Regions from separate parts of the Pseudomonas sp. PDNC002 genome, predicted to be linked through region 2. Evidence: predicted binding sites of a transcription regulator. Region 2 holds the regulator's gene; each other region holds the start of a gene.
The links. Region 2 encodes FliA, which starts transcription of late flagellar genes. Its sites were predicted from a motif close to CTAAAGTTTNNNNNNNNNNNGCCGNTAA; they were not measured.
Positions count from the first base shown of each region.

Region 1: the regulator FliA is predicted to act here: its motif matches at 1,363-1,390, upstream of motA (flagellar motor stator protein MotA).
Region 3: the regulator FliA is predicted to act here: its motif matches at 2,280-2,307, upstream of JVX91_RS10370 (methyl-accepting chemotaxis protein).
Region 4: the regulator FliA is predicted to act here: its motif matches at 5,587-5,614, upstream of JVX91_RS07590 (methyl-accepting chemotaxis protein).

Region 1 is NZ_CP070356.1:388,158-395,614, reverse strand. It holds gene JVX91_RS01925 (HDOD domain-containing protein) at 1-1,326, opposite strand, end outside; gene motA (flagellar motor stator protein MotA) at 1,447-2,298, shown strand; gene motB (flagellar motor protein MotB) at 2,301-3,359, shown strand; gene rsgA (small ribosomal subunit biogenesis GTPase RsgA) at 3,593-4,624, opposite strand; gene orn (oligoribonuclease) at 4,714-5,256, shown strand; gene queG (tRNA epoxyqueuosine(34) reductase QueG) at 5,701-6,762, opposite strand; gene JVX91_RS01895 (NAD(P)H-hydrate dehydratase) at 6,867-7,457, shown strand, end outside.
Region 2 is NZ_CP070356.1:3,074,412-3,081,868, reverse strand. It holds gene JVX91_RS14195 (flagellar motor protein) at 1-436, opposite strand, end outside; gene JVX91_RS14190 (chemotaxis response regulator protein-glutamate methylesterase) at 436-1,548, opposite strand; gene JVX91_RS14185 (chemotaxis protein CheA) at 1,611-3,836, opposite strand; gene JVX91_RS14180 (protein phosphatase CheZ) at 3,869-4,651, opposite strand; gene JVX91_RS14175 (chemotaxis response regulator CheY) at 4,671-5,045, opposite strand; gene fliA (RNA polymerase sigma factor FliA) at 5,245-5,994, opposite strand; gene fleN (flagellar synthesis regulator FleN) at 5,991-6,818, opposite strand; gene flhF (flagellar biosynthesis protein FlhF) at 6,984-7,457, opposite strand, start outside.
Region 3 is NZ_CP070356.1:2,220,726-2,228,182, reverse strand. It holds gene JVX91_RS10370 (methyl-accepting chemotaxis protein) at 104-2,134, opposite strand; gene ampE (regulatory signaling modulator protein AmpE) at 2,357-3,199, opposite strand; gene ampD (1,6-anhydro-N-acetylmuramyl-L-alanine amidase AmpD) at 3,196-3,762, opposite strand; gene JVX91_RS10355 (DUF1631 domain-containing protein) at 3,838-6,111, opposite strand; gene nadC (carboxylating nicotinate-nucleotide diphosphorylase) at 6,390-7,238, shown strand; gene galE (UDP-glucose 4-epimerase GalE) at 7,356-7,457, shown strand, end outside.
Region 4 is NZ_CP070356.1:1,647,334-1,654,790, reverse strand. It holds gene hisI (phosphoribosyl-AMP cyclohydrolase) at 1-263, shown strand, start outside; gene JVX91_RS07620 (phosphoribosyl-ATP diphosphatase) at 253-591, shown strand; gene JVX91_RS07615 (twin-arginine translocase TatA/TatE family subunit) at 618-866, shown strand; gene tatB (Sec-independent protein translocase protein TatB) at 1,135-1,662, shown strand; gene tatC (twin-arginine translocase subunit TatC) at 1,659-2,453, shown strand; gene JVX91_RS07600 (16S rRNA (uracil(1498)-N(3))-methyltransferase) at 2,450-3,157, shown strand; gene JVX91_RS07595 (methyl-accepting chemotaxis protein) at 3,344-5,257, shown strand; gene JVX91_RS07590 (methyl-accepting chemotaxis protein) at 5,726-7,457, shown strand, end outside.

The DNA of each region.
Region 1 (7,457 bases), 2.7 Mb from region 2:
GGCCGAGAACTCGGCCATGTTGGCCGGGCTCAGGCGCAGTTGTCCGGGTTGTTGCAGGAGTTTGCGCAGCAGCGGGCTGGCGGCAACTTCCAGCTTGAAATCGCCGATTTCGCTGTCCAGGCCGAAATGCCGGCGTGCCTGCAGCCAGCTGCCGCCCTTGTCGGCCAGCAGGATCAATCCGCGCTGCAGTCCGCAGGCCTGGAGCGCGGCGCTGGCGCAGTCGAGCAGTTGCACGGCGTTGCCGAACGGGCTGGGCGTCTGCATCAGGTGGGTGCAGTGCTGGCGCCACTCGGCCAGGGTATCCGGCGCCTTGGCCGGCTCGTCCGCCTTCGGACCGTTGTTCCAGCGGCGCGCATCCCAGGGCCAGAGCAGCGCCTCGGCCGGGTGCCAGAGCTGGGGCCGGGCGTGGCGGCGGGCGCTTTGCGCGGCGAGGCCATGGACGGTCTGCTGCAATTCTTCCAGCGGCATCTGCAGATAGAGGCTGGTCAGGCGTTGCCAGCGCAGCATGTGCACGCCGCCCCAGGACTGGTGGGCGGCCGTGGCGAGGCTATTGGCAAGGAGGATGGTATTGGCCGGACGGGTCAGCCAGCGCTGCAATTCCGGATCGGCGTCCAGGCGCTGCTGCTGCCCCAGTGGTTCGGGCTCGGTATGGGCCACATGCAGGGCACGCACCAGCAGGCGCTTGTCGTCGCTGAGCAGGGCGTAGCCCTGGCCGACCCAGTCGGGCAGGCGCCAGCGCTCGGCCAGCTCGCGGCACAGCGGCAGCAGCCGGGTGCCGAGCAGTTCTTCTTCAACTTCGCTGCTGCAGCGACCCAGCCCGTAAACCTGGCGCTGCCAGGTTTCCAGCAGTTCCGGCCTGGCGGTCGCCAGCGCCCATAACGGCGCGAGGGTGAACAGGCTGCCCCAGTGGATTTCCTGCCAGAGTCGCGCCAGGCGGTTGGCGAACAGGCCGCTGGCCTGCTGCATGGCGTGGCGGCTGATCAGCAGCAGTTGGCTCAGCGCGCGAGGCATCTGCGCTTCGGGCATTGCCGGCAGGCTGTCGAGCAATTGAGTGACGCGGGTCAGGCCCAGGCGGTTGAGGGCGACTTCCAGGCTTTCCGCCGGATTGCTGCGCGCGCTCTCGGCGCGGTTGGCTTCGCGCAGGATGGCGAAGGCCAGGGTCGGGGCGTCCTGCAACAGATCGGAGATATCGCGGATGGAGCGGCGGCTGTCGTTCAGCGCCCGGCGAATGTCGTCGCGTTGCTCCAGAGGAACGGGCAATGGCAGATCTTCCAGCTGGGAGAGCCAGGCCTTGAGACGCTCTGGATGAAGCACTTGGTTAGACATGCGAGAGGCGCCGAACTGGTTTTTAGTGTTTTCGGCCTATAGTCTTGCCCGAAATCTCCGATAACAACAGGGAGGCGGGAATCATGCCTCCTTTCTGTTCACAGTTTCAGTCCGGTCCCCATGGCAAAAATCATCGGCATCATCGTCATTCTGGGTAGCGTGCTCGGCGGCTACATGCTCTCCGGCGGCAAGATCGCGGCCATCATCCAGCCGTTCGAAGTGCTGATCATCGGCGGCGCCGCGCTGGGCGCGTTCCTCCAGGCCAACCCTGGCAGCACCTTCATGACCGTGCTGAAGAAGGCGCCGAAGATGTTCGGCAACCGCTTCACCCACACCTTCTACCTGGAAGTGCTGGGCATGCTTTACGAAGTGCTCAACAAGAGCCGCCGCGAAGGCATGATGGCCATCGAGGCCGACGTCGAGGACCCGGCCGCCAGCCCGATCTTCAGCAAGTACCCGGCGGTGCTGAAAGACGAGCGCATGACTGCATACATCTGCGACTACCTGCGCATCATGTCCTCCGGGAACATGGCCCCCCACGAACTGGAAGGCTTGTTCGACATGGAGTTGGGTAGCCTGAAGGAAGACCTCGAACACCCGGCCCATGCCGTGACCCGTGTCGCCGACGCCTTGCCAGGCTTCGGTATCGTCGCCGCGGTGCTTGGCATCGTGATCACCATGGCCCTGCTCGGCCAGGGCAGCCAGGCCGAAATCGGCCACCACGTCGCCGCGGCGCTGGTGGGCACCTTCCTCGGTATTCTCGCTGCCTACGGCTTCGTCGGTCCGCTGTCCAACGCTCTGGAGCATGACGCCAAGGAAGAGCTGAACCTGTACGAGTCGATCAAGGCCTGCCTGGTGGCGTCCGCCTCCGGCATGCCGCCGTCGCTGGCCGTTGAGTTCGGCCGCAAGGTGCTGCTGCCGGCGCACCGTCCCAGCTTCAGTGAGCTGGAACAGGCGGTACGTGGGCGCTAAGCATGGATAACAACCAGCCGATCATCGTCAAGCGCGTCAAGCGCTATGCCGCCGGCCACCATGGCGGTGGCTGGAAGATCGCCTTCGCCGACTTCGCCACCGCCATGATGGCGTTCTTCCTTGTGCTCTGGCTGCTGTCGTCGGCCACGCCTGAGCAGAAGAAGGCCATCTCCGGCTACTTCCAGGACCCCATCGGCTTCACCGAGAGCGCCAGCCCCTACGTCATCGACCTGGGCGGCACGCCGACGCCGGCGCCGGACAAGACGCTGAACCCGCAGATCCAGGCCCAGCCGGACGCCGACGAGACGCGGATCAACCCGGACGAGAACGCCAAGATCAACGAACAGCAGGCCGAGGACGTCGCCGAGAAGGTCGAGAAGGAGCGCCTGGAGCTGCTGCTGCAGGAATTGCAGAACAAGGTCGACGAGAACCCGACGCTCAAGCGCTTCAAGGACCAGATCCTGTTCGAGATCACCCAGGACGGCCTGCGCATCCAGATCGTCGATTCGGACAACCGGCCGATGTTCGACCTGGGCAGCGCGCGCTTGCAGCCGTACTTCGAGGACATCCTGCTGGCGCTGGCGGAGACCATCAAGCAGGTGCCGAACAAGATCAGCATCAGCGGCCACACCGACGCCAAGCCCTACGCGGGCAACGGCGATTTCGGCAACTGGGAGCTCTCGGCCAACCGCGCCAACGCGGCGCGCCGTACGCTGGAAGCCGGCGGCTACCCGGAAGACCAGATCGCCCGCGTGGTCGGCTATGCATCCTCGGCGCTGTTCGACCGGGATCAGCCGCTGAACCCGGTGAACCGCCGCATCGACATCATCGTTCTGACCAAGAAGGCCCAGCGCGCCATCGAGGGCCAGGATGGCGGCAGCGACAAGCCCGCCGATGGCGGGGCTCCCGCTGCTCCGGGCGCCGCTGTGCCCAGTGGTTCGCCTGCCCAGCCGACGGCCGGGCAGACCGATCCGCTACCGCCGGACCAGCTCAAGCAGAAGCTCAATCTCTTTGACGACGGCGGCACGCTGAAGCTCGACGAGCTGAACAAGCAGCAGTAGCAAACGAAAAAGGCCAGCGGATCCGCTGGCCTTCTTCATTGCGCCCTAATGCACCGCGAACACCAGGCGGGCTTTCGTAGGAGCGGACCTTGTCCGCGATCCGGCCGATAGGCCGGCGATTTGGTTGCAATGTCGTCCCGGCTTCGCCGGGATTTCGCGGAGAAGCTCCGCTCCTACAGTCAGGTGCGGGCAGTCAGGTGCAGGCTTGAGGCGTTATGCGCCCTGCGGCTCGGCTAGTACTCGTCTTCCGGCAGGCTGGCGAGGATGTGCCGGTAGCTGTTCATCCGCTGCGGCGAGATACGTCCGTCCTCCAGCGCCTTGAGCAATGCGCAGCCCGGTTCGCGGTCGTGCTTGCAGTCACGGAAGCGGCAGTGGCCGAGCAGGTCGTGGAATTCGATGAAACCGGCTTCCACGTCGTCGCGGCTGACATGACCGAGGCCGAATTCGCGGATGCCGGGGGAGTCGATCAGGTCGCCGCCGGCGGGGAAGTGGAACAACCGCGCGGTGGTGGTGGTGTGGGTGCCCTTGCCGGTGACTTCCGACAATTCGCCGACACGGGTGTCGACGCCCGGCAACAGTGCGTTGACCAGCGAGGATTTGCCGACGCCGGACTGCCCGACGAACACGCTGACATGCTCGTTCAGCGCGGCGCGCAGGGCGTCCATCGCCAGGCCGTTGAAGGCCGAGACCTCCAGCAACGGGTAGCCCAGCTCACGGTAGGTGCCCAGCAGCGAGTCGAGGAACGGCGCGTTCTCGTCGTCGATCAGGTCAGCCTTGTTCATCAGCAGCAACGGCTTGATGCCGGCGTGTTCGGCGGCCACCAGGTAGCGGTCGATCAGGTTAGCGTGGGGTTCCGGGCGCGGCGCGAAGACGATGACGATGCGGTCGACGTTGGCCGCCACTGGCTTGAGCACACCGCGCATGTCCGGGCGGCACAGCTCGGAGGTCCGCGGCAGCTGCGCGACGATCACGCCGATGCCCTGGTTGCCCGGGCGCCAGACCACCTGGTCGCCGGTTACCAGTGTCGGCAGGTTGGCGCGCAGGTGGCAGCGGAATACCTGGCCGGCGTGGTCGCCTTCCTGGGCCTCGACCTCCACCTGCACCCCGAAGTGGGCAATCACCTGCCCGGTCTGCTCCGGACCCAGGTCGCCGCCTTCCAGCTCTTCCAGGGCGCGTGACTCACGCTTGGCGGCGCGGGCAGCGCGCTCTTCCTGGACTTTTTCGATCCGCCAGCTCTGCCGGCGGGTGAGGTGACGCTTGGCCATAGGGTATCCACAGGGAAAATCGCGCCGCAGTTTAGCATGCACTGGTGCGCTTCCCGCTAAACTAGAGGGCTGAGCTGAGGAGCCCCATCATGCAGAACCCGCAGAACCTGATCTGGATCGACCTGGAAATGACCGGCCTCGACCCGGACAAGGACGTCATCATCGAGATGGCGACCATCGTCACCGACAGCGACCTGAACATCCTCGAAGAAGGCCCGGTGATCGCCGTGCACCAGAGCGAGGAGCTGCTCGCCGGCATGGACGAGTGGAACACCCGCCAGCACGGCCAGTCCGGCCTGACCCAGCGCGTGCGCGAAAGCACCATCTCGGCGGCCGAAGCCGAGGCGATGACCATCGCCTTCCTGGAAAAGTGGGTGCCCAAGCGCAGCTCGCCGATCTGCGGCAACAGCATCTGCCAGGACCGCCGCTTCCTCTATCGCCACATGCCGAAGCTGGAAGGCTACTTCCACTACCGCAACCTGGACGTCTCCACCCTCAAGGAACTGGCCGCTCGCTGGGCGCCGCAGGTGCGTGACGGCTTCAAGAAGGGCAACACCCACCTGGCGCTGGACGACATCCGCGAATCCATCGCCGAGCTGCGCTACTACCGCGAGCACTTCATCAAGCTCTAGTCTCTCGCCAATCTCGGCCTGTTATCACACTGGTCTGGCCTGCCCTCTCCCTAACCCTCTCCCTGAAGGGAGAGGGGACTGAACGGTGCAGGATGGGGTTATGGCGTCAGCCGGTGCGAGCTACTCCCTCTCCCTGAAGGGAGAGGGGACTGAACGGTGCAGGATGGGGTTGTGGCGTCAGCCGGTGCGAACTACTCCCTCTCCCTGAAGGGAGAGGAACTGAACGGTGCGGGATGGGGTTGTGGCGTCAGCCGGTGCGAACTACTCCCTCTCCCTGAAGGGAGAGGAACTGAACGGTGCGGGATGGGGTTGTGGCGTCAGCCGGTGCGGACTACTCCCTCTCCCTGAAGGAGAGGGAACTGAACGGTGCAGGATAGGGTTGTGGCGTCAGATGGTGCGGACTACTCCCTCTCCCTTCAGGGAGAGGGCAGGGGAGAGGGGCTTTCAGGCTCCGTGCCGGTGAAGCGCCCACTCCACATGCTCGCGCACCAGTTCCGACGGGAACTCCCGCCGCGCGCGCAGTGCCTCGATCACCGGAATAGTCGACGGTGCATTGCCCAGTCCAACCGCAAGATTCCGCAGCCAGCGCTCATAGCCGGCGCGCCGCAACGGCGAGCCTTCGGTGCGACTGAGGAATTCGTCTTCCGTCCACAGGAACAGCTCCGCCAGCGCGGCGTTGTCCAGACTATGGCGCGGCTGGAAGTCGTTCTGGTCGGTGGCGCGGGCGAAGCGGTTCCATGGGCAGACCATCTGGCAGTCGTCGCAGCCGAATACACGGTTGCCGATGAGCGGGCGCAGATCTTCGGGAATCGGGCCTTTCAGCTCGATGGTCAGGTAGGAAATGCAGCGTCGCGCATCCAGCACATAGGGCGCGACGAAGGCGGCGGTGGGGCAGATGTCCATGCACGCCGAGCAGCGCCCGCAGTGCTCCGTACCGTGCGGCTCGTCCACCGGCAGCGGCAGGTCGGTGAACAGCTCGCCGAGGAAGAAGTAGCTGCCGGCCTTGCGGTTGAGTACCAGGGTGTTCTTGCCGATCCAGCCCAGCCCGGATTGCTCGGCGATGGCCTTTTCCAGCACCGGTGCGCTGTCGACGAAGGCGCGAAAGCCGAACGGCCCGACCTGCTGCTGGATACGCTCGGCCAACTGCTGCAGGCGCTTGCGGATCAGCTTGTGGTAGTCGCGGCCCAAGGCGTAGCGCGAGACATAGGCCTTCTCGGCATCGCCCAGCACCTGCGCCATACGGGTGTCGCCGGGCAGGTAATCCATGCGCAGGGAAACCACCCGCAGCGTACCGGGTACCAACTCGTCCGGCCGCCAGCGCTTGCTGCCGTGGGCGCCCATGTAGTCCATCTCGCCGTGATAGCCGGCCTCCAGCCAGCGCTGCAGGTGCGCGCCGTGCTCCTCCAGGTCGAGCCCGCTGATGCCGACCTGCTGGAAGCCGAGTTCGCGCCCCCAGTCCTTGATGGAGCGGGCGAGATCGTCATAGTCGAGCGTTGAATCGTGCATGGAAGGCGGGAAACGGAAGTCGGGGTGCGTATAATTCTGCCAGACCTTGCCGGCGTCGGCCCGTCCGTACGCCAAGGCGACACATTCTGCCGCCCGGAACCGCGATGACTGCCCACGACGATCTGCCCCTGAACCTCTACAGCGCCCAGCAGGTGCGCGACCTCGACGCACGCCTGATCGCCGCCGGCACGCCCGGCTTCGAGCTGATGCGCCGCGCCGCCCATGCCGCCTGGCGCGCCCTGCGCCGCCGATGGCCGGACGCTGGCGAGATCACCGTGCTGGCCGGCCACGGCAACAATGCCGGCGACGGCTACCTGATCGCCGCCCTGGCCTTGCGCGCCGGCTGGCGCGTGCGCGTGCTGGCGGTGGGCGATACCTCGCGGCTTTCCGGAGACGCCGCCTCGGCCCATGGCGAAGCGCGTTCCGTCGGTGTGGATATCACCCCCTGGACCGAGCGCGCCGAGCTGCACGGGGTGCTGGTGGACGCGCTGCTGGGCACCGGCCTCGGCGGCGAAGTGCGCGATCCCTATGCTTCGGCCATCGCGGCGATCAATGCCAGCGAGCGGCCGGTCCTGGCGGTGGATATTCCTTCCGGCCTGAGCGCCGATACCGGTCAGGTGCTGGGCTGCGCGGTGAACGCCGACCTGACGGTCACCTTCATCGGCCTCAAGCTCGGCCTGTTCACCGCCCACGGC
Region 2 (7,457 bases):
AGACCTTGGCCGCCGCGAGGTCGCGGCTTTCCTGGTTGAACAGGTCGACTTCGAGGATGCTGCGGATAGCTTCTGGCTCAGTGCCGTCGACCAGTAGTTGCAGGCCCTTGCGCGCATAGGGATCGCGCTCGGCATCGGCGACGGTCTCAAGGCCCAGCAGGCCTTCCTTGCGCGCGGTCATGCTCCAGCCGACCACACGGGTGATGCCGCCGACCAGGTCGACCTTCGGTGGCAGGACCACCCAGCGCAGCATGGTCACCGCCCGCTTGAGCACGGAAACCGGCGTCTGCAGCAGCGCGGTGGCCAGCGTGCCGCCGACCACGATGAGCGCCGCCGGACCGTTGGCCAGCGCGCCGATGTGCCCGCCCTCGAGGAAGTTGCCACCGATGATGGCAACCAGCGCGAGGATCAGGCCGACCAGGCTGAGGACATCCATCAGCCGCAGGCCTCGGTCAGGTGCCGGCCGATGTCATCCAGGCTGTACACCGCATCGGCCAGGCCGGCCTTGGCAATGGCCATGGGCATGCCGTAGATGACGCAGCTGGCTTCGTCCTGGGCCCACACCTGGGCGCCGCCCTGCTTGAGCATGCGCGCGCCTTCGCGGCCGTCGGCGCCCATGCCGGTGAGGACCACCGCCAGCACCTTGTCGCCATAGGCCTTGGAGGCGGAGCCAAAGGTCACGTCGACGCAGGGCTTGTAGTTCAGGCGCTCGTCGCCGGGCAGGATGCGGATGGCACCGCGCGCGTCGACCATCATCTGCTTGCCGCCGGGGGCCAGCAGGGCCACGCCGGGGCGCAGCAGGTCGCCATCCTCGGCTTCCTTGACGGTGATCTTGCAGAGCTTGTCCAGGCGCTCGGCGAAGGCCTTGGTGAAGGCCGCCGGCATGTGCTGGATCAGCACCAGCGGCGCGGGGAAGTTGGCAGGCAGCTGGGTCAGGACCCGCTGCAGCGCCACCGGCCCACCGGTCGAAGTGCCGATGGCCACCAGCCGGTAGGGCTTACGCTTTGGGGCGGCGGAAGGCGCCGGAGCCGCCGGCGCATGGCTGGCGCCCGACGAAGCGGGTGCAGCCTGGCGCGCGGTGCTGGCGGCGGGAGTCGAAGCCGGTGCCGACGGGCTCGCGGAATACGAAGAGTAGGCAGCGAAGCGGCGATTGCTCTTGGCGATGGTGTGGACCTTCTCGCACAGCAACTGGCGGACCTTGTCCGGGTTGCGCGAGATGTCCTCGAAATTCTTCGGCAGATAATCGACCGCGCCGGCATCCAGCGCGTCCAGGGTCACCCGCGCGCCCTCGTGGGTCAGCGAGGAGAACATCAGGACCGGCGTCGGGCAACGCTGCATGATGGTCCGCACGGCGGTAATGCCGTCCATCAGCGGCATCTCGTAGTCCATGGTGATCACGTCGGGCTTGAGCGCCAGCGCCTGATCGATCGCCTCGCGGCCATTGGTGGCCGTGCCGACCACCTGGATCTGCGGATCAGCCGAAAGAATCTCCGAGACGCGGCGGCGGAAGAACCCCGAATCGTCCACCACCAGGACTTTGACAGCCATAGACACTCCTGAAAAAAACTTCTTCCATCACGGGCGCGGGCCTCGCGGCTCGCGCACGGCGGTCAGATACGACGGGCGTAGCGCTTGAGCATGCTCGGCACGTCGAGGATCAGCGCGATGCGCCCGTCCCCGGTGATGGTCGCTCCGGCCATGCCCGGCGTGCCTTGCAGCATCTTGCCCAGCGGCTTGATCACCACCTCTTCCTGGCCCACCAGTTGGTCGACCACGAAGCCGATGCGCTGGGTGCCCACGGAGAGGATCACCACGTGGCCCTCGCCCGGCTCGTCATGCTGCGCGCCCGGCACCAGCCAGCGCTTGAGGTAGAACAACGGCAGGGCCTTGTCGCGAACGATCACCACTTCCTGGCCATCGACCACGTTGGTGTTCGACAGGTCGAGGTGGAAGATCTCGTTGACGTTGACCAGCGGGAAGGCGAAGGCCTGGTTGCCCAGCATCACCATCAGGGTCGGCATGATCGCCAGGGTCAGCGGGACCTTGATGACGATCTTCGAGCCCTGGCCCTTGGTCGAGTAGATGTTGATGATGCCGTTGAGCTGGGAAATCTTGGTCTTCACCACGTCCATGCCGACACCGCGGCCGGAGACGTCGGAAATCTCGGTCTTGGTCGAGAAGCCCGGCGCGAAGATCAGGTTGTAGCAGTCGGACTCGGACAGGCGATCGGCCGCGTCCTTGTCCAGCAGGCCCTTCTCCACGGCCTTGGCGCGCAGCACATCCGGGTCCATGCCTTTGCCGTCGTCGGAGATCGACAGCAGGATGTGGTCGCCTTCCTGCTCGGCGGACAGCACCACCTTGCCCGAGCGGGACTTGCCGGCGGCTTCGCGCTCGTCGGGGCCTTCGATGCCGTGGTCGACCGCGTTGCGCACCAGGTGCACCAGCGGGTCAGCCAGGGCTTCGACCAGGTTCTTGTCCAGGTCGGTTTCTTCGCCGATCAGCTCGAGGTTGATCTCTTTCTTCAGGTTGCGCGCCAGGTCGCGGACCTGCCGCGGGAAACGGCCGAAGACTTTCTTGATCGGCTGCATGCGGGTCTTCATGACCGACGACTGCAGGTCGGCGGTGACCACGTCGAGGTTGGAAACGGCCTTGGCCATCGCCTCGTCGCCGCTGTTCAGGCCCAGGCGCACCAGGCGGTTACGCACCAGCACCAGTTCGCCGACCATGTTCATGATCTCGTCCAGGCGGGCGGTGTCCACGCGCACGGTGGTTTCCGCTTCGTTGGAAGGCTTCTCCGCGGCGGCAGCGGCAGGCTTGGCCGGAGCAGGTTTGGCGGCAGCGGCCGGCGCCGGAGCGGCGGCAGGCTTGGGCGCAGGCGCTGCGGCGGCGGGCTTGGCAGCCACGACCGGCTCTTCCTTCGCGCCGGTGAACTGGCCCTTGCCATGCAGCTCGTCGAGCAGCTTCTCGAATTCGTCGTCGGTGATGTTGTCGTCACCGCCGGCAGCCGGAGCTTCCTCGGCTTTCTTCTCGGCAGCAGCCTCAACGGGAGCGGCGGGCGTCTCTTCCTTCGCGCCAGTGAACTGGCCTTTGCCATGCAACTGGTCGAGCAGCGCTTCGAACTCGTCGTCGCTGATCTCGTCGCCACCACTGGCGGCCGGGGTTTCGGCCACCGGCGCCGGAGCCGCCTGAGCGGGTTCCTTGGCGGCAGCGCTGAACTGGCCCTTGCCGTGCAATTGATCGAGCAGTGCTTCGAATTCGTCGTCGGTGATGTCGTCACCACCCGCACCGACCGGCGCGGCAGGCGCATCAGCGGTGGGCTCGAGAGCATCCATCAGTTGCTCGAACTCGGCGTCGGTGATGTCGCCGTAGGCTGCCGGGGCAGCCGCCTGCACAGGCTCGGGCTCGGCCACTACCGGTGCCGGAGCGGGAGCTTCGGCCGGGGCGGCGTTCGGATCGGCCAGGCGCGACAGGGCGGCGAGCAGCTCGGGCGTGGCGGGAGTCGGCTCTTCCGCGTCACGCACCTGCTGGAACATGACGTTGACGGTATCCAGCGCCTGCAGCATCACGTCCATCAGCTCGGCATCCACGCGGCGTTCGCCCTTGCGCAGCATGTCGAACACGTTCTCGGCGATGTGGCAGCACTCGACCAGCGCGTTCAGCTGGAGGAAGCCCGCCCCACCCTTGACGGTGTGGAACCCACGGAAGATGGCATTGAGCAGGTCCATGTCTTCCGGGCGGCTTTCCAGCTCGACCAGTTGCTCGGACAGTAGCTCGAGAATCTCGCCGGCCTCCACCAGGAAGTCCTGGAGGATTTCGTCATCGGCGTCGAAGCTCATTCGGGTGCTCCCTCTACAGCGTCAGCGGACGCTTAAAAACCAAGGCTGGACAACAGATCGTCGACATCGTCCTGACCGGACACGACGTCCTTTCTTGTATCGGCAGCAATCTGCGGACCTTCACCCTTGGACGATCTTTCTTTTTCCACCGCGTCGCGCATGCCGTCGTGGTCATGCTCGATGCCGGCGTAACGATCGACCTGCCCCGCCATCCAGACCAGCTTGACCAGATTCGACTCGACCTCGGTCACCAGCTTGGTGACGCGTTTGATCACCTGCCCGGTGAGGTCCTGGAAGTCCTGCGCCAGCAGGATGTCGTTCAGGTGGGCGGAGAGCTTGCGGCTGTCCTGGGCGCTGATATAGAGGAACTGCTCGACGCGCTTGGCCAGGTCGCGGAAGGCCTCGGGGCCCAGCTCGCGGCGCATGAAGCGCGACCAGTCTTCCTGCAGCTCCTTGGCCTGGGTCTCGATGTGCATGACCACCGGGGTGCACTCTTCCACCAGGTCCATGGTGCGATTGGCCGCTTTCTCGGTCATCGTCACCACGTAGGACAGGCGGTCGGTGGCATCGGCGATCTGCGACATCTCCTCGGCGTGCCGGGAGTTGGGATCGATCTGGAAGTTGACGATGGCGTTGTGCAGCTCGCGGGTGAGCTTGCCCACCTCTTGGTAGAGCCCGCGATCACGCGCCTGGTTGAGCTCGGAGATCAGCTGCACGGCAGTCTGAACGTCGCCGCGTTCGAGGCAGTCGACCAATTCGCGCGCGTGTTTTTTCAGGGTCGACTCGAAGTCACCCGCGGATTCGTTGAAATCCATGACGCCCTCTTGGTCAGCCTCAGCTGCCGACCCGCTCGAAAATCTTCTCGATCTTTTCTTTCAACACCTGAGCGGTGAAAGGCTTGACCACATAGCCGTTGACCCCGGCCTGGGCCGCTTCGATGATCTGGTCGCGCTTGGCTTCGGCGGTCACCATCAGCACCGGCAGGTGCTTGAGGCGCTCGTCGGCACGGACCGCACGAAGCAGGTCGATGCCGGTCATGCCGGGCATGTTCCAGTCGGTAACGAGGAAGTCGAAGTTGCCGCTATGCAGCATCGGCAGCGCAGTGGTGCCGTCGTCGGCCTCTGCGGTGTTGGTGAACCCCAGGTCCCGCAGGAGGTTCTTGATGATGCGCCTCATCGTGGAAAAGTCGTCCACGATGAGAATTTTCATGTTCTTGTCCAAGCCTGCCTCCATCGATACCAAACGCGCCCTGCCGGGCGTGCCGTCAATTCATTGAGCGTCGTGCGCTCACTGTTGCGGGGGACGTCAAGGAAACGTCACCCTGAAAATTCCTAACCTGCGGTTTTTCCCAAGGAAATTCCCTTCAGCCTCTTCACTCGGATGAAGCTGCCGCGAAACTACCCGATGCTCAGCGAGCGCGCCACTCCGCCAGACGCGAGCGCAGGCGCGCGGCGCACTGGCTGTGCAACTGGCTGACGCGGGATTCGCTGACGCCCAGCACTTCGCCGATCTCCTTGAGGTTGAGTTCCTCGTCGTAGTACAGCGCCAGCACCAGGCGCTCGCGCTCGGGCAGCTTGGAGATGGCGTCGGCCAGCGCGCTCTGGAAGCGTTCGTCTTCCAGACCGTGGGAAGGCTCGTTCTCGTGGTGCGAAGCGTCTTCGGCAAGGCCGCCACCCTGTTCGCCGTCCTGCAGCATGTCGTCGAAGCTGTACAACCGGCTGCCCTGGGTGTCGCTGAGGATGCCGTAATACTCTTCGAGGCTCATATTGAGTTCGGCAGCAACTTCCTGATCTTTAGCGTCACGTCCGGTTCGCGCCTCGACGGCACGGATGGCGTCGCTGACCATGCGGGTGTTGCGGTGCACCGAACGCGGGGCCCAGTCGCCCTTGCGCACCTCGTCGAGCATGGCGCCGCGGATGCGGATGCCGGCGTAGGTCTCGAAGCTGGCGCCCTTGCCCGCGTCGTACTTCTTCGCCGCCTCCAGCAGGCCGATCATGCCGGCCTGCATCAGGTCCTCCACCTGCACGCTGGCCGGCAGGCGGCCCAGCAGGTGGTAGGCGATGCGCTTGACCAGCGGTGCGTGCTTCTGGATCAGCAGTTCCTGGGCGTTGTGCGCCTGCGCCTTGCTGTACATACGCGCTCCGGAGGCCGCGGTCATACGGCCGAACCCGTGGGATGTTGCACCAGGCGCTCGACGAAGAACTCCAGGTGCCCTCGTGGGTTGGCCGGCAGCGGCCAGCTGTCGACCTTCTGCGCCACCGCACGGAAGGCCAGGGAAGCCTTGCTGCGCGGGAACGCCTCGTACACCGAACGCTGCTTCTGCACCGCCTTGCGCACCGATTCGTCGTAGGGAATGGCGCCGACATACTGCAGCGCCACATCGAGGAATCGGTCGGTGACCTTGGTCAGCTTGGCGAACAGGTTACGGCCCTCCTGGGGGCTGTGGGCCATGTTCGCCAGCACGCGGAAGCGGGTCATGCCGTAGTCACGGTTGAGCAGCTTGATCAAAGCATAGGCATCGGTGATGGAGGTGGGTTCATCGCAGACGACCAGCAGCACTTCCTGGGCCGCGCGGACGAAGCTCACCACCGAGTCGCCGATGCCGGCGGCGGTGTCCACCACCAGCACGTCGATGTTGTCGCTGATGTCGCTGAAGGCCTGGATCAGGCCGGCATGCTGCATCGGCGTGAGGTGCACCATGCTCTGGGTGCCCGAGGCCGCCGGGACGATGCGGATGCCGCCGGGACCCTGGAGGATCACGTCGCGCAGATCGCATTCGCCTTCGATCACATCGGCCAGCGTGCGCTTGGGCGACAGGCCCAGCAGCACGTCGACGTTGGCCAGGCCCAGGTCGGCATCCAGCAGCATGACGCGACGGCCCAGATCGGCCAGCGCCAGCGACAGATTCACCGACACGTTGGTCTTGCCGACGCCACCCTTGCCACCGGTGACTGCGATTACCTGAACGGGATGCATGCCCATATCAATACCTTGTCTCGTCGTTCGACCGTCGCGCATCAGACGCTTCGGCTAATCCGGTTGCGGTGCTCCCCGCCGCCGGCGCTCGCGGATCATCTTGCAGAGCATCCGCATCGCTTGGGCAACCCAGTCGGCCGCCCCACTACCCCACCTGGGGCTTCACAATTCTCAGCTGGCGCGACGCACCGGCTGCTGGTAAAGGCCGGCGAACATGTCGGCCATGGCGTCCTCGCTCGGTTCGTCCGGCGCTTGCAGGCTCACCGCGCGGCTGACCAACTGGTGCGCACGCGCCACATGCAGGTCATCCGGAATCTTCGGCCCGTCGGCCAGATAGGCTACCGGGAGATGCTGGCTTATAGCCAGAGCCAGAGCTTCGCCGAGGCTTCCCGCTTCGTCCAGCTTGGTCAGGATGCACCCGGCCAGGCCACAGGACCGATAGTTCTGCCAGGCGGACTTGAGCACCTGGCTCTGGCTGGTCGCGGCCAGCACCAGATAGTTCTTCACGTTCAGGCTCTGCGCCGACAGCGCTTCGAGCTGCATGCGCAGCGCCGGATCGTTGACGGGCAGGCCGGCGGTATCGATCAGCACCAGGCGCTTGCGCGCCAGCGGCCCCATGGCCTGGATCAGCGACTGGCCCGGATC
Region 3 (7,457 bases), 850 kb from region 2:
ATGCCCGTGAGATGGGGTGCATCCGTGCGACCCACGGACATCGGTCTGCTGGCGAAACCCTGTGACGAGGCGAGCCATCGGGCCCGCCACGAATCCTTGAAAATCAGACGCGGAACGCGCCGATCAGCCGCTTCAGCTCCACCACCTGCCCGGCCAACTCGCGGCTGGCGCGCTCGGTCTCGCTGGCGCCTTCGGAGGTGCGCTCCCCGGCCTGGTTGATCTCGACGATGTTCTGGTCGATGTCATGGGCCACGGCGGTCTGCTGCTCGGCGGCGGCGGCAATCTGCTGGTTCTGGTCGACGATGGCGCCAACCGCCTGGAGGATGTTCTCCAGCGCTTGCTGCACCCGCGCCGACTGGCTGACGGTGCCGTCGGCGGTCTGGTGACTGCTGCCCATGGCCTTCACCGCCGCGCCCACGCCGTTCTGCAGGCGCGCGATCATCTGCTCGATTTCCTCGGTGGACTGCTGCGTGCGCTTGGCCAGGGTACGTACCTCGTCGGCGACCACCGCGAAGCCCCTGCCCTGCTCACCGGCACGGGCGGCCTCGATGGCGGCGTTGAGCGCCAGCAGGTTGGTCTGCTCGGCGATGCCCTTGATCACATCCAGCACTCGGCTGATCGAGGCGCTGTCGGCGGCCAATTGGTTGATCACTTCCACCGACTCGTCGATCTCGCCCGCCAGGCGCTGGATACTGCCCACCTGGGACTCCACGAGGGCGCGGCCGCTGGTGGTTTCCTGGTTGACGTTGTGCGCGCTGTTCACTGCCACGGCAGCGCTGCGGGCGACCTCCTGGGCGGTCGCGGCCATCTGGTTCATGGCCGTGGCGACCTGCTCGATCTGGTTGCGCTGGCCGGCCACCGCCTGGTTGCTCTCGGCGGACACCGACTCCACGCGCACGGTCTGCCGCTCCACTTCGGACACGGTGCGACCGACCTGTTCGATCAGGTCGTGGATCTTCGCCACGGTCTGGTTGAAGGCGTCGCCCAGCTCGCCCAGCTCATCGCGGCTCTGGGCCTGGAAGTTGACGGTCATGTCGCCGGCGGCGACGCGCTCCATCATCTTGCCCAGGCTCTTGAGCGTGGTGCGGGTGGAGACGTAGAAACCGCCGTAGAGGTAGACGATGGCGACGAACACCACGACCAGCGCCACGACCAGTAGGACCATCTGCCGTTGCTTGCTGGCCAGGCGCGCCTGCAACGAACCGTCGACGAATTGCAGCACGTGGCCGTCGAGGCGGTAGGTCTGCTCCATCGCCTTGCTGACCTGCTCGTAGAAGTCGAGCCAGGGCGTGTCGAGGGTATCGGCCATCACGACCTTGTCCTCGAACAGCTTGCCCATGCTCTTGATCGTCTCGCGGCTCGCCTGCGCATCGGCCGCCAGCGCAGTCTGCGCCGCCTGGCTCGCGCCCAGGGCATCCTGCAGCTTGAGACCGTATTCGGCGTGGAGCTTTTCCAGCTCCTGCAGCAGGTCATCGAGCTTGCTGCTGGTGGACGAGTTCAGGAAGCCCTGGCCCAGGGCGCTGGCGCCCATGGTGCGGCCCTGGCTGAGGGTCTCGGTGACTTGCGGGGTCCCGGAGGTGATCAGTTCGGCGAGCTGACGCAGGTCGCGCGCATCGTCCTGGCTGAGACCGGACTGGGACACCAGCAGCTTGTTGAAGACCTGCACCTCGCTGAGCAGGCGCGAGGCCATCGCCGACTTGCTCTGCAGCGAGCCTTCGGCGTCAACGCCCTTCAGGCTGGCCAGCAATTCGTCGCGCTTGGTATTGAACTCGGCGACCTGCTCGGCATCCTGGGTGACCGGTTGCAACGCGCCGATCTGCGCCTGCAGGTCCTTGTGCAATTGACCGATGCGCGAGTCGAGGCCGCCGCTCTTGCTGGACTGGCCGAGCACGCCATTGATCTGCAACAGGTCGTTGTAGGCTTCGAGGTTGCGGCGGATCTGCATGCCGTTGCCGATCATCTGGAGGCTTTCCAGTTCGGCGCGGGTGCTGACGAACTGCCCGTAGGAGTCGCGCACCAGGTAGAAGTTGGTTATCAGCATCGGCAGGAAGAACAGCACGCTGATCAGACTGAACTTCATACCGAAGCTCAGGCGATTCATCAGCGCGATGGCCGGATAGAGCACGGTCCTCACAAAGACGTCTCCTGTTCCCGTTATTGTTATGTCGCTTGTCGGGGAGTGTGCGGCGCGCCCCTGGACGGGTCGTCGCCGTGCGCTGGCTAGGCGACCGCTGGCATGCAGCGGTCGTCACCAAGCGCTCAGGCTTGATGTGTACCTGATATCGGCCGTGAGTTCTGTAACTTAAGGTTAAAATGCCATCATCGGACCGGCGGTCGCCGGCCCGGGATCGGCGTGTCAGAGCAGCAGCGCCCAGATCGCAAAGACTGCGTACCAGAGCACCGCCGAACGCACCAGCAGTTGCCAGAGCGCGTCCAGGCTGGCGACGCCCTTGGCACCCAGACCGCCTTCGTTGAAGTCTTCGGCCACGTAGCCGGCACGCGCCAGCAGACGAGCAGCGGGAACGTCCCAGGCCAACAGGTCGTGCAGCAGCATGCGCGTCACCGCAACGAAGTTGCCCACCAGGGCGAAACTCAGCACCAGCGCGCGTGCCGGCAGCCAGTCGAAGGCGTGGCGCAGTTGCGCGGCGCGCTCGCGCAGCACCGGTTGGCGGTCCTGCTCCGCGGCAATGGCCAGCAGCCGGTAAGCCAGCGCGGCCACCGGGCCGAGCAGCGCATACCAGAAGATCACCGCGAAGAATGCCTGGTAGGCCTGCCATACCAGTGTGCCCTGCACCACGGCGAGCAGGTCGTTGTCGCGATCGGCCTGCACCTGCACGCCCAGGTCACGTTCGGCGACATGGTAGGCACCCTGCGCATCCTCACGACGCCAGGCATCGCGGAACGGTCCGATAGCACGCAGCACATCGCCGCGTCCGAGGCTCCAGACCACCACCAGCAACTGCAGTGGCAGCGCCAGGAGCCCATAGGCGACGGGCTCCAGAATGGTCAGCAACAAGGCCAGCAACAGCAGCGGCGGCAACACCGCCACCAGCAGCCCCAGCCAGGGCTGCGCGGTCATGGACTTCACCCCGCCCACCGCGTCCAACCAGCCGAGCCACCAACCATCACGCTGCACCCGCGCGCGCCAGCCGGAAAACTTCTCGATCAGCAGGACCAGCAACAACACCAGGAAACTCATGTCGACTCCTTGTTCGCACCGATATCGGCGAGGAAGCGCGTCCAATCGAACGCCTCACCCGGGTCGGTCTTGCGCTCCGGCGCGATATCGCAATGGCCCTGGATACGCGCCGGCGTGATCGCCGGATAGACCTTGAGCAATTGCCGGGCGAGTTGCGCCAGCACCTCGTACTGGCGGTCGCAATAGGGTTCGGTATCCGTGCCTTCGAGCTCGATGCCGATGGAGAAATCGTTGCAGTTCTCGCGGCCATCGAAGCGCGACACGCCGGCATGCCATGCGCGGTGATTGCAGGAAACGAACTGGAACAGGGAACCGTCGCGCTCGATGAGGAAATGCGCGGACACCGTCATGCTGCAGATACTGGCGAAGTACGGATGCTCGTCGGCGTCGAGGCGGTTCTGGAAGAATTCCTGCACCTTGCAGGTACCGAACTGGCCAGGCGGCAGGCTGATGTTGTGGATCACCAGCAGGGACACCACCTCGCCATCGGGGCGGGCGTTGAAGTTCGGCGAGGGGCAGCGCTGGGCGTCGAGGCACCAGCCGGAATCGGGATCGATCTGCATGGAGACTCCTTGGCAGAGCCCCACTCTAAAGCAGCAGGCCGGGGAAATGAACTCGCTGGCGCGTGGCCAGCGGGATCAGGCGTTCTTCAGGCGGCGCAGGTTGCCAATCACCGACTCCAGCGCGCGATCGAACAGCAGCGCATCGTCGAGCAAGCGTACCGCATTGCGGCGGAACTCCACGGCCAGGCTCATGCGGGTCTTTTCCAGCACCTTCATGCCGGTGCGGTTGACGAAGATGTAGCGGCCGCTGGGACGGATAACCGCCGCCAGCTTGCAACGCAGCTTGTGCTCTTCGTCTTCCTGGATTTCCACCCAGCTACCGACGCGCAGCTCGTCGACCTTGCGCAGGGAATCGTCGTTCTCGGCGAAGGCTTCCTCGGGCTCCACGGCGCGGGCTTCTTCCGGCGAGGCCAGGACGATCTCCTCGACCACGGCGACCATTGCCGCTTGCGGAGTGGCCGGAGCGGCCAGCGGCTCATCGAGCAGCGGCAGGTCATCCTGCGGATCGAGCAGCGGCGCTTCCTCGACCTGCTTGTAACGCTGGAAGGCCTGCACATGGAGCCCTTCCAGGCGGCTGAAGAATTCGCCGGTGGAGAACGGATCGAACGCCGCGGAGGCCAGGCCTTCACGCAGCGACTTGAGCAGTTGCGGGACCATTTCCAGCAGACGCAGACGGGAGTCCGGGTCTTCGTGGGGCTCCACGCTCCAGATCAGGTCATCCATGGTCGCCAGAGCGGCGTCCCATTCGGTGGAGTGGGTACCATGCTTGAGACAGGTCAGCAGCAGCACCTTGCTCCAGGCTTCCTGCAGCAGGCGCACCACCACTTCAGGCAGCGTGCGGCCGAGCAGTCGCTCGTTGAGCACGCCCTCTACGTCCTGGCGGGCCAGCTCGGCGCGGGCGCGGCCTTCCTCGGCATCGCGGGTGCGCTGTTCGAGCAGGTCGCTGCGGCGGCGCTCGTCGCCGGTGAAGGCTATGAACTCGTCGAGCAGCTCGGAGAAGATCGCCGGATCGTCGACGAAGTCGTTCAGCAGACGCATCACCACCTGCTCGATCTTCTGATACAGGTGGTCGCGCTGACCGTCGGAGTGCTCGGCCCAGCCGAGGGCGGCGGTGGCGATCTCGTTCAGCAGCCGGCGCGCCGGATGGCTGCCACGGCTGAAGAAGGTCTTGTCGAGCACCGCCACCTTGAGCATCGGGATCTGCATGCGGCCGATCAGGGCCTTGAGCGAGTCCGGCAGGGTGCGGTCATCGAGGATGAATTCAAAGAGCATCGAAACGAGGTTGATGACGTCCTCATCGACCTGGCCAACCACGCGGGAACGGCCGCTCTTGCTGCTGACACGGGTCAGCAGGTGATCCAGGTGCTGGCGGACATCGATCTCATCGATGCTCTGCGCCGGCAGATGCGATTGCAGGTGCGACAGCAGGCGCATCAGGTCGTTGCTGGTGATCGGCACCGCATCGGCAGGCATCGGACGCAGCGGAGCCGCGCTACCGCGAACCTGGGATAGCAACTCCTGCAGCGCCGCGAACGCCGCCTGGCTGTCGGCATCCATGTACTGCTGCGCGGCACCCGGTTCGCCTGCCTGAGCGGCCCCCGAAGGCGCGGCGCCCTGGTTGGGCACGGTGCGCTGCGGAGGACGACGCAGGGGAACGGATTTCAGCTCAGGCAGCACGCCCAGGCTGATCAGTGTCTGGTTGGCTTCCGCATACAGGTGCTCGGCATCGGCCAGCACGTATTTCTCGAACAGCTTGAGGATGATCAGCTTAACCTTGATCTCCACACCCAGGCCGCGGCAGGCATCGAGGAAGGACTCGCAGAGCTGGCGCGGACCAAGCGGGTTGCTCTTGTCTTCGACCTTCTTGCTGACCAGGGTATTGAGGCGGGTGGTCAGGTGCGCGAGCGCCACACCGTCGCGGCTCATCACCTTGGCGACCATGGCGTCGAGGGCGACGGACTCTTCCAGCTCGTCGTTCTGCACCAGGGTGAGATTGTCGTAGGAAACGGCGTCAAGGGCGGTAGCCCTGCCGATCTCGTACTGAGTGAGGTTGGCGAAGTTCTCGAAGACTTTCTGCAGGAAGCCACGCTCGATACCCTTGCGCTTCAGGCGCAGGTCGCGCATGGCTTCGAAATAGGCGCTCTGCTCGGCATTGTTGCCGGCGCGGTCAGCCATCTCGAACAGGGTATCGTCGGCGTTATCGAACAACGCCTGCATTGCATGACGCAGTTGCGCGGCCACCTTGTCGCGCACGGCGACAAGCCCCGCCGGCAAACGCCCGGAGAACGAGGTCTGCGACTGTTCGCTGGCCGACTTGTTCAGCGGCACTACATTCGCGTCGTTCTGCATCGCAAGTCTCCTGCCGTCAGACCGATCTGGCGGCACCAGCAATCATCGAAGCGTCATCCGTAACGTCAATTTAGTGGCGTCAAAAAGCGGAAAGGTTCAACGTCATTATAGGGAAGCTTCTTACACAACCAAGAGACATTTCACGCATTCTTGAAGAAATTCACACTGTGATAGGCACCGTCCGTCAGACAAATCGCGCGAGGGCGCAAAAATCTTCTGTCGCTGCACGTCATACGCCGCCACCCGTATAATCCGCCGACTGCGAACAGGAGCCCTCCATGCCGAACCTCACCCTCGCCGAGCTTTCCGGGGAAATCCAGGCCAACGTCCGCGCCGCACTGGCCGAAGACGTCGGCAGCGGCGACATCACTGCCCAGCTGATCCCCGCCGAGCGCGACGCCAGCGCCCGCATCATCACCCGCGAGAACGCCACCATCGCCGGCAGCGCCTGGGTCGATGAAGTGTTCCGCCAGGTCGATCCGCGCGTGCAGGTGAAATGGCAAGTGAAGGACGGCGACCTGGTCAGCGCCGATCAAACCCTCTTCACCCTGGAAGGCCCGGCCCGCGCCCTGCTAACCGGCGAGCGCAGCGCACTGAACTTCCTTCAGCTGCTCTCCGGCACCGCCACCCGCGCGCGCCACTACGCCGACCTCGTCGAGGGCACCAACGTCAAGCTGCTCGATACCCGCAAGACCCTGCCTGGCCTGCGCCTGGCGCAGAAATACGCAGTCACCTGCGGCGGCTGCCATAACCACCGTATCGGCCTGTACGACGCCTTCCTGATCAAGGAAAACCACATCGCCGCCTGCGGCGGGATCGCCCAGGCCATCGACGCGGCCCACCGTATCGCCCCAGGCAAGCCCGTGGAGATCGAGGTGGAAGACCTCGATGAACTGGGCCAGGCCCTGGACGCTGGCGCGGACATCGTCATGCTCGATGAGCTGAGTCTGGACGATATGCGCACCGCCGTCAGCCTCACCGCAGGCCGCGCCAAGCTGGAAGCTTCCGGCGGCATCACCGAGACGTCCCTGCGCACCATCGCCGAGACCGGCGTGGACTACATCTCCATCGGCACCCTGACCAAGGACATCAAGGCGCTGGACCTCTCCATGCGCCTCAGCCTGTAATCCGCACTCCAGCCTGCCGACACCGTCACGCCCGCATCGATAGTGCCGATCTGGCCGCGTCTGACATACTCAGACGCGGCCAGATCGGCGAACCAGCGAAGGGAATACAGGCGCGACATGACGAAAAGGATTCTGCTGACCGGGGGCTGCGGCTACATCGGTTCCCACATCTGCCTGGAACTGATCGAACAGGGCTACCACCCGCTGGTGCTCGACAAC
Region 4 (7,457 bases), 1.4 Mb from region 2:
GGTCGCGCTCGCGCGGCAAGCTCTGGCGCAAGGGCGAGGAATCCGGGCACGTACAGAAGTTGCACGAGCTGCGTCTGGACTGCGACGCCGACGTGGTGATCCTGATGGTCGAGCAACTGGGCGGCATCGCCTGCCACACCGGCCGCGAAAGCTGCTTCTACCGCGTGTTCGAGAACGGCGCCTGGCAGACCGTCGACCCGGTCCTGAAGGACCCGGACGCCATCTACACCCACGCAGGTACGGGAAAACCCCATGAGCACTGATACTCTCGCCCGTCTGGCGGAAGTCCTCGAAGCGCGCAAGAATGCCGCACCGGACAGCTCCTACGTGGCCAGCCTTTACCATAAGGGCCTGAACAAGATTCTGGAGAAAGTCGGCGAGGAATCGGTGGAAACCATTCTCGCCGCCAAAGACGCCGCCGTAAGCGGCGACTGCACGGACCTGATCTACGAAACGGCCGACCTCTGGTTCCATTCCCTGGTGATGCTTGCCGCCCTCGGCCAGCATCCGCAGGCTGTACTGGACGAGCTGAACCGCCGCTTCGGCCTTTCCGGGCACGACGAGAAAGCGGCACGCCAACCGTCGGCCTGAACCCGAACAATATCGAGGAGAACAAGATGGGCATCTTTGACTGGAAACACTGGGTCGTCATCCTGATCGTCGTGGTCCTGGTCTTCGGCACCAAGCGCCTGAAAAACCTGGGTTCGGACGTCGGCGAAGCCATCAAGGGCTTCAAGAAGGCGATGAACACCGAGGAAGACGAGAAGAAGGACCCCAACGCCGCTGCCGGCACTCCGCCGCTGAACCAGCCGCACACCATCGACGCCCAGGCGCACAAGGTCGAAGAGCCGGCGCGCAAGGACTAGTGGGCGTGCCCCCGCTAAAACGACAGGCGCGACGGCGCCCCGAAAGGCGCAAGGCAAGGAGAGAGGAGCGAAGTTTGGTGACTCCAAATGAACGACGAATGACGCAGCATTGCGCCTTTCGGGGCCCGTCCCGAAGGGTTGCTCAGCTGAGCGCGTCAGGCGGCGTTGCAAGTTTTGCCGAGGGAAGAGCCATCGGCTGCACCTTGCGCCTTGCCTGGCACGCTCAGCTGAGCAACGCGCTCTGCCGTTTTAGCGGGGGCACGCCCTAATGTTCGGTATCAGCTTCAGCGAACTGCTGCTGGTAGGGCTCGTCGCCCTGCTGGTGCTCGGCCCCGACCGCCTGCCGGGCGCCGCGCGCACGGCCGGCCTGTGGATCGGCCGGCTCAAGCGCAGCTTCAACGCCATCAAGACGGAAGTGGAGCGCGAGCTGGGCGCGGATGAAATCCGCCGCCAGTTGCACAACGAGCACATCCTGCAGATGGAACAGGAAGCCAAGAAGCTGATGGCGCCACTGACCGGCCTGCAAGACCAGGCTCGGGAAGCCTTCAGTCCGCAGCAGTCGCCGGCCCAGCCCGAAGAGCAGGGCGCACCCGCCGAGCCGCCTGCTGCGCCGACCATCGCACCCAATAGCCGCCTGAACAGCCTGCCGGGCGCAGGTATCGCGCCTGCCGCCACCCCGGAAGCGGCCCCCGCCGCCCCGGCAGAACCTGCCGCCGCGCCCCAGGCGCCGGCCCCAAGCGAGCAACCGGTGCCAAGCCAACCGCCCGCTTCGTCCGAGACGCCGCGTACCCCATGAGCGCCGAAAAACCCGACCAGCCCGAACACGACCAGGAAATGCCCCTGGTCTCGCACCTGACCGAGCTGCGCACGCGCCTGCTGCGCTGCGTGGTCTCGATCTTCGTGATCTTCATCGGCCTGCTGTACTTCTCGCAGAAGATCTACGCGCTGGCCTCCGAGCCGCTGCGTCGCTTCCTGCCCGAAGGCGCGACCATGATCGCCATCGACCCGGCCTCGGCCTTCCTCGCGCCGCTGAAGCTGACCATGATCGTCGCCGTGCTGTTCGCCATGCCGGTGATCCTCGGCCAGGTCTGGGGCTTCATCGCGCCCGGCCTGTACAAGCACGAGAAGCGCGTCGCCCTGCCGCTGCTGGCGTCCAGCATCGTGCTGTTCTACGCCGGCATGGCCTTCGCCTACTTCCTGGTGTTCCCGTTGATGTTCCACTTCTTCCTCGGCCAGGCCCCGGAAGGCGTGACACCGATGACCGACATCAACAGCTACCTGGACTTCCTCACCCTGCTGTTCGCCTTCGGCGTGGCCTTCGAGATTCCCGTCGCCACCGTGCTGCTGGTGTGGATTGGCGTGGTCAACGTGGCCTACCTGAAGAAGATCCGGCCCTACGTGATCATCGGCTGCTTCGTGGTCGGCATGATCCTCACGCCGCCGGACCCGTTGTCGCAGACTCTCCTCGCGGTGCCGATGTGGCTGCTGTTCGAAGCCGGCGTGCTGTTCAGCCACCTGATCCGCAAGCGCGGCCCGGAAGAGGAAGAAGAATCCAAGGGCGACCAGCCGCCGGCCACCCGCCCGTGAACCTGCTGCTGCTCGACGACGCCGACTTCGTGGCGGCGGACCGCGTGATCCTGCGCGACCGCCGGCTGATCCACATGCAGGAAGTCCACCGCGCCGAGAGTGGCGACCGGATGCGCGTCGGCCGCCTCGGCGGCCTGATGGGCGAAGGCCACCTGCTGCGCCTGGAGGCCAACGAGGCCGAGCTTCAGGTCAGCTTCGAGCAGGCCCCGCCGGCCAAGCTGCCGCTGACCCTGCTGCTCGCCCTGCCCCGCCCGAAGATGCTTCGCCGCGTGCTGCAGACCGTCGCCGCCATGGGCGTGCCGCGCCTGGTGCTGCTCAACAGCTACCGGGTGGAAAAGAGCTTCTGGCAGACCCCCTTCCTCGAACCCGACGCCGTGCGCGAGCAACTGATCCTCGGCCTCGAACAGGCACGCGACACTGTGCTGCCCGAGGTAATCATCGAGAAGCGCTTCAAGCCCTTCGTCGAAGACCGCCTGCCAGCCCTGGCCGCCGGCAGTCTCGGGCTGGTCGGCCATCCCGGCCCGTGGCCGGAATGCCCGCGCGCGCTCAGCGAACCGGTGACCCTGGCCATCGGCCCCGAAGGTGGCTGGATTCCCTACGAAGTGGACAAGTTGCGCGAGGCCGGACTGAACCCGGTGCAACTCGGCGAACGCATCCTGCGTGTCGAGACCGCCGTGACCGCGCTTTTGGCACGACTGTTCTAACTGAAACTGGCGCAAAGCCAGTAACCACGCGGCCTCCAGCGTGAACCGCCAGTCAGAAAAAGCACTCCGGAACTCTTCAGTTCCACGCTCCCGCGCCGATATCAGCGGTACCGGTCGTCCCCCACTCTGCGCATTCCCCGCTCAGCCATGCGTACCGGCCCCGTTCAATCCTGGAGCGCCGCCTTCATGTTTCGCTGGTTCAACAACCTGACTGTCAAACTCAAACTCGCCGCAGGCTTCGGCCTGGTGCTGCTGCTCACCCTGCTGATCGCCCTCACCGGCTGGATCAACCTGGGCAACGTGATCAACCGCGGCGACAAGCTCGGCGAGATCTCCGAGCTGGTCGCGATCGCCAAGGACCTGCGCATCGCCCGGCTGAAGTTCCAGTCCACCCGCGCGCCGGAAGACGCCAAGGCGGTGGCCGATACCCTGGATCGCCTGGACCAGCGCCATCGCTCCCTGAGCGAGAAATTCACCGAGACCGAGGACCGTCGCGTCATCGACCAGCAGCATGAGCTGTCAGTCGAATACCGCCGCCTCTACGCCCAGTTGCTGAAGTCCTTCGAGGAGCGCGACGCCGCCAAGCAGGTGCTGATCAAGTCCGCCGGCGCAGTCAGCGAAGGGCTGCAGAAGGCCGAGCAGAAGCTGGTCAACGGCGGCAGCGCCGAGAGCCTGGCGCATCTGCAGGATCTTTCCGGCCTCGGCCGTGCGGTCATGCAGGCTCGCCTGCAGGTGATGGCCTACACCAGCACCGACGCGCAGAACCTGGAACAGGGCGCCTTCAACGCGCTGCAGCAGCTGATCGAAGGCGTGCAGAGCGACATGAAGACCTCGCCGCCCGAACTGAGCGACGAATTCCGCGGCACCCTCGACGCGCTGGAAACCTACCGCAGCGCGCTGACCAACTACCGCAATGAGGTCAACGACAGCCAGGCCGCGCGCGACCGCATGCGCGACAGCGGCCAGCAGATCGAGAAGCTGAGCAACGACCTGACCGCCGCCCAGACCGCCAAGCGCGACGCCGGCGTCGCCCAGGCCAAGACCTTGCTGGGCCTGGCCGCGCTGATCGCCCTGGTGCTGGGCACCATCGCCGCGTGGGTCATCACCGGGCAGATCGTCAATCCGCTACGCGACGTACTCGGCCATGCCGAGCGCATCGCCGACGGCGATCTCAGCCGCGACATTCCCACCACTCGCCATGACGAGCTGGGCCAGTTGCAGAAGAGCATGCAGCGCATGAACCTGTCCCTGCGCGAGCTGATCAGCCACATCCACGACGGCGTCACGCAGATCGCCAGCGCCGCCGAGGAACTGTCCGCAGTCACCGAACAGACCAGCGCCGGGGTAAACAACCAGAAGACCGAGACCGACCAGGTTGCCACCGCCATGAACGAGATGGCCGCCACCGTGCAGGAAGTCGCGCGCAACGCCGAGGAAGCCTCCGAGGCCGCCTCCGCCGCCGACCGCCAGGCACGCGATGGCGAAGGCGCGGTGAACGAAGCGGTGAACCAGATGGACCGCCTCGCCGGCGAAGTCGGCCGCACCAACGAGTCGGTGCTCAAGCTCAAGCGCGAAAGCGAGAAGATCGGCAGCGTGCTAGACGTGATCAAGGCGGTGGCCGAGCAGACCAACCTGCTGGCGCTCAACGCCGCCATCGAAGCCGCCCGCGCGGGCGACGCCGGTCGCGGATTCGCCGTGGTAGCCGACGAAGTACGTGGCCTGGCGCAGCGTACCCAGTCGTCCACCGAGGAAATCGAAGAGCTGATCGCCGGCCTGCAGAGCGGCACCCAGCAGGCCGTGCAGATGATGGAAACCAGCCGCGACCTGACCGTCAGCACCGTCGACCTGACCCGCCGCGCCGGCGAGCGTCTGGGCGCCATCACCCGCACCGTGTCGACCATCCAGTCGATGAACCAGCAGATCGCCGCCGCCTCCGAGCAGCAGAGCGCCGTGGCCGAGGAGATCAACCGCAGCGTGATGAACGTGCGCGACATCTCCGAGCAGACCGCCGCCGCCAGCGAGGAAACCGCTGCCTCCAGCGTCGAACTGGCGCGCCTGGGCAACGAGCTGCAGGTACTGGTCAGCCGCTTCCGCGTCTGAACCTGTCCGTGATGAAGAAGGCCCGCGCAATGCGGGCCTTTTTTACTTCTCCATGCCGGACATCGGCACCAGGGCTTCCCCCTCACCCCAGCCCTCTCCCTCAGGGAGAGGGAGCGGTCCGTACCGGCTGCTGCCGATGTGTCGTCCTGCGCCGCACGGTCCCCTCTCCCCCTGGGAGAGGGTTAGGGTGAGGGCATTCCCGTGCACGGATTCGACCTGTAGGTGCAGGTTTTCTCCCAAACAGGCCTCGCTGCGGAATCAGTTCGCGAGCAAGCTCGCTCCTACAAGAGCGCTCGCGCCGCGGCGGACAAATCGCGACAACTTCCCGCCTTCAGTTTCCCTTTTCCCGGCCGATAGCCTCTGACGCACGAAGATGCGTCCCGACAATTCCGCCTCGCCTCCGCTTTTTCCGTTGTTGCCAGCCTCGGGCCGTCGATCCCGTGGCGACGCCTGCCTGGAGTATTCGACATGTACGATTGGCTAGTAGTACAGCTGGGACGCCTGAACGTCAGCCTGAAGCTGGTGGTGGGCTTCGGCATCCTCCTCTTCCTCACTCTGCTGGTGCTGCTGGGCGGCCTGCGCAGCCTGGACAACCAGGCCGAACGCGGCCAGCAGATGGCGACCATCACCGAACTCAACGACCTCAGCCAGCAGGCCAACCTTGCACGCCTGCAGTTCGAGCTGGGCGGCGATCGTAGCCAGGCAGAGCAGGTCGAGCAGCACAGCACGAAGATGCTGGAGCTGATCGAGCAGCGTCTGAAGAGCAGCGATATCGACGCCGGCCAGCTGAACGCCGCGCGCCAGGCCGTCGCCGACTACCGCGAAGCCTTCTCCGCGCTGACTCGCGCGGTGGACCAGCGCGCCCAGGCCCGTGGCACCCTGGTCAGTAGCGCGCAGAGCGCCCTCCAGGCTTTCGAGTCGCTGGACAAACAGCTCTTCGACCTGCTCGCCGAACAGCCCGGCGACGCTCAACTGCTGCACGGTGCCCAGGCCGTCGGACAGTTGCACCAGCAACTGCTCGGCGTGCGCTACCAGGTGCGCGGCTATGTCTTCGAGCAGTCCGCCAGCGCCGAACAGACCGCCTTCGCTGCCTTCGACACGCTGCGCGACGCCGGCAGCGCCCTGCAGAGCCAACTTCCCGGCATCGCCGGCGACGGCCTGGCCACCGCGTTGAAGGACCTGCAGGTGTACCGCAGCGGCATCGAGCACTTCCGCGAGGGCGTCAACGCCACGCTGCAGGCGCGCAAGGGGCTGAACGGCGCCAGCGAGGCGCTGCTCGCGGCCAGCGACCGCCTGTACAACGACACCCTGGCCCGCAACGACGCGGAGACTGCGGCCGCCAAGACCCGGCAGATCCTCATCGCCATCCTCGCGCTGGCCTTCGGCATGCTCTCCGGCTGGGCGATCAACCGGCAGATCGTCCGTCCGCTGCACGAGGCGCTGGAGCTGGCCGAGCGCATCGCCGGCGGCGACCTGTCCCAGGGACTCTCCAGCGACCTCAACGTGCAGCGCAGCGACGAACTGGGCCAGCTGCAACGCGTGATGCTGCGCATGCGCGAGAGCCTGTCGCAGTTGCTCGGCCACATTGGTGGCAGCGTCAGCCAACTGGCCACGGCGGCGGATGAGCTGTCCGCTGTCACCGAGCAGACCCGCGCCGGGGTGAACAGCCAGCGCCTGGAGACCGAGCAGGTCGCCAGCGCCATCCATGAAATGGCCGCTACCGTGCAGGAAGTCGCGCGCAATGCCGAGCAGGCTTCCGCCGCCGCGCAACAGGCTGACCAGCAGGCGCGCCAGGGCGATCAGGTGGTGCAGGATGCCGTGCAGCAGATCGACCGCCTGGCCACCGAGGTGGATCGCTCCGCCAACGCCATGGAGTCGCTGCGCAAGGAAAGCGAAAAAATCGGCAGCGTGCTGGACGTGATCAAGTCGGTGGCCGAGCAGACCAACCTGCTGGCGCTCAACGCCGCCATCGAGGCGGCCCGCGCCGGCGAGGCCGGGCGTGGCTTCGCCGTGGTGGCCGACGAGGTACGTGCCCTGGCACAGCGCACCCAGTCGTCCACCGAAGAGATCGAGGGCTTGATCGCCGCCCTGCAACGCGGCGCCCAGGAAGCCGTGACGCGCATGGACGATAGCCGCCGCCTGACCGGCAGCTCGGTGGAGCTGACCCGCCGCGCCGGCGAGGCACTGGGGGTGATCGCCC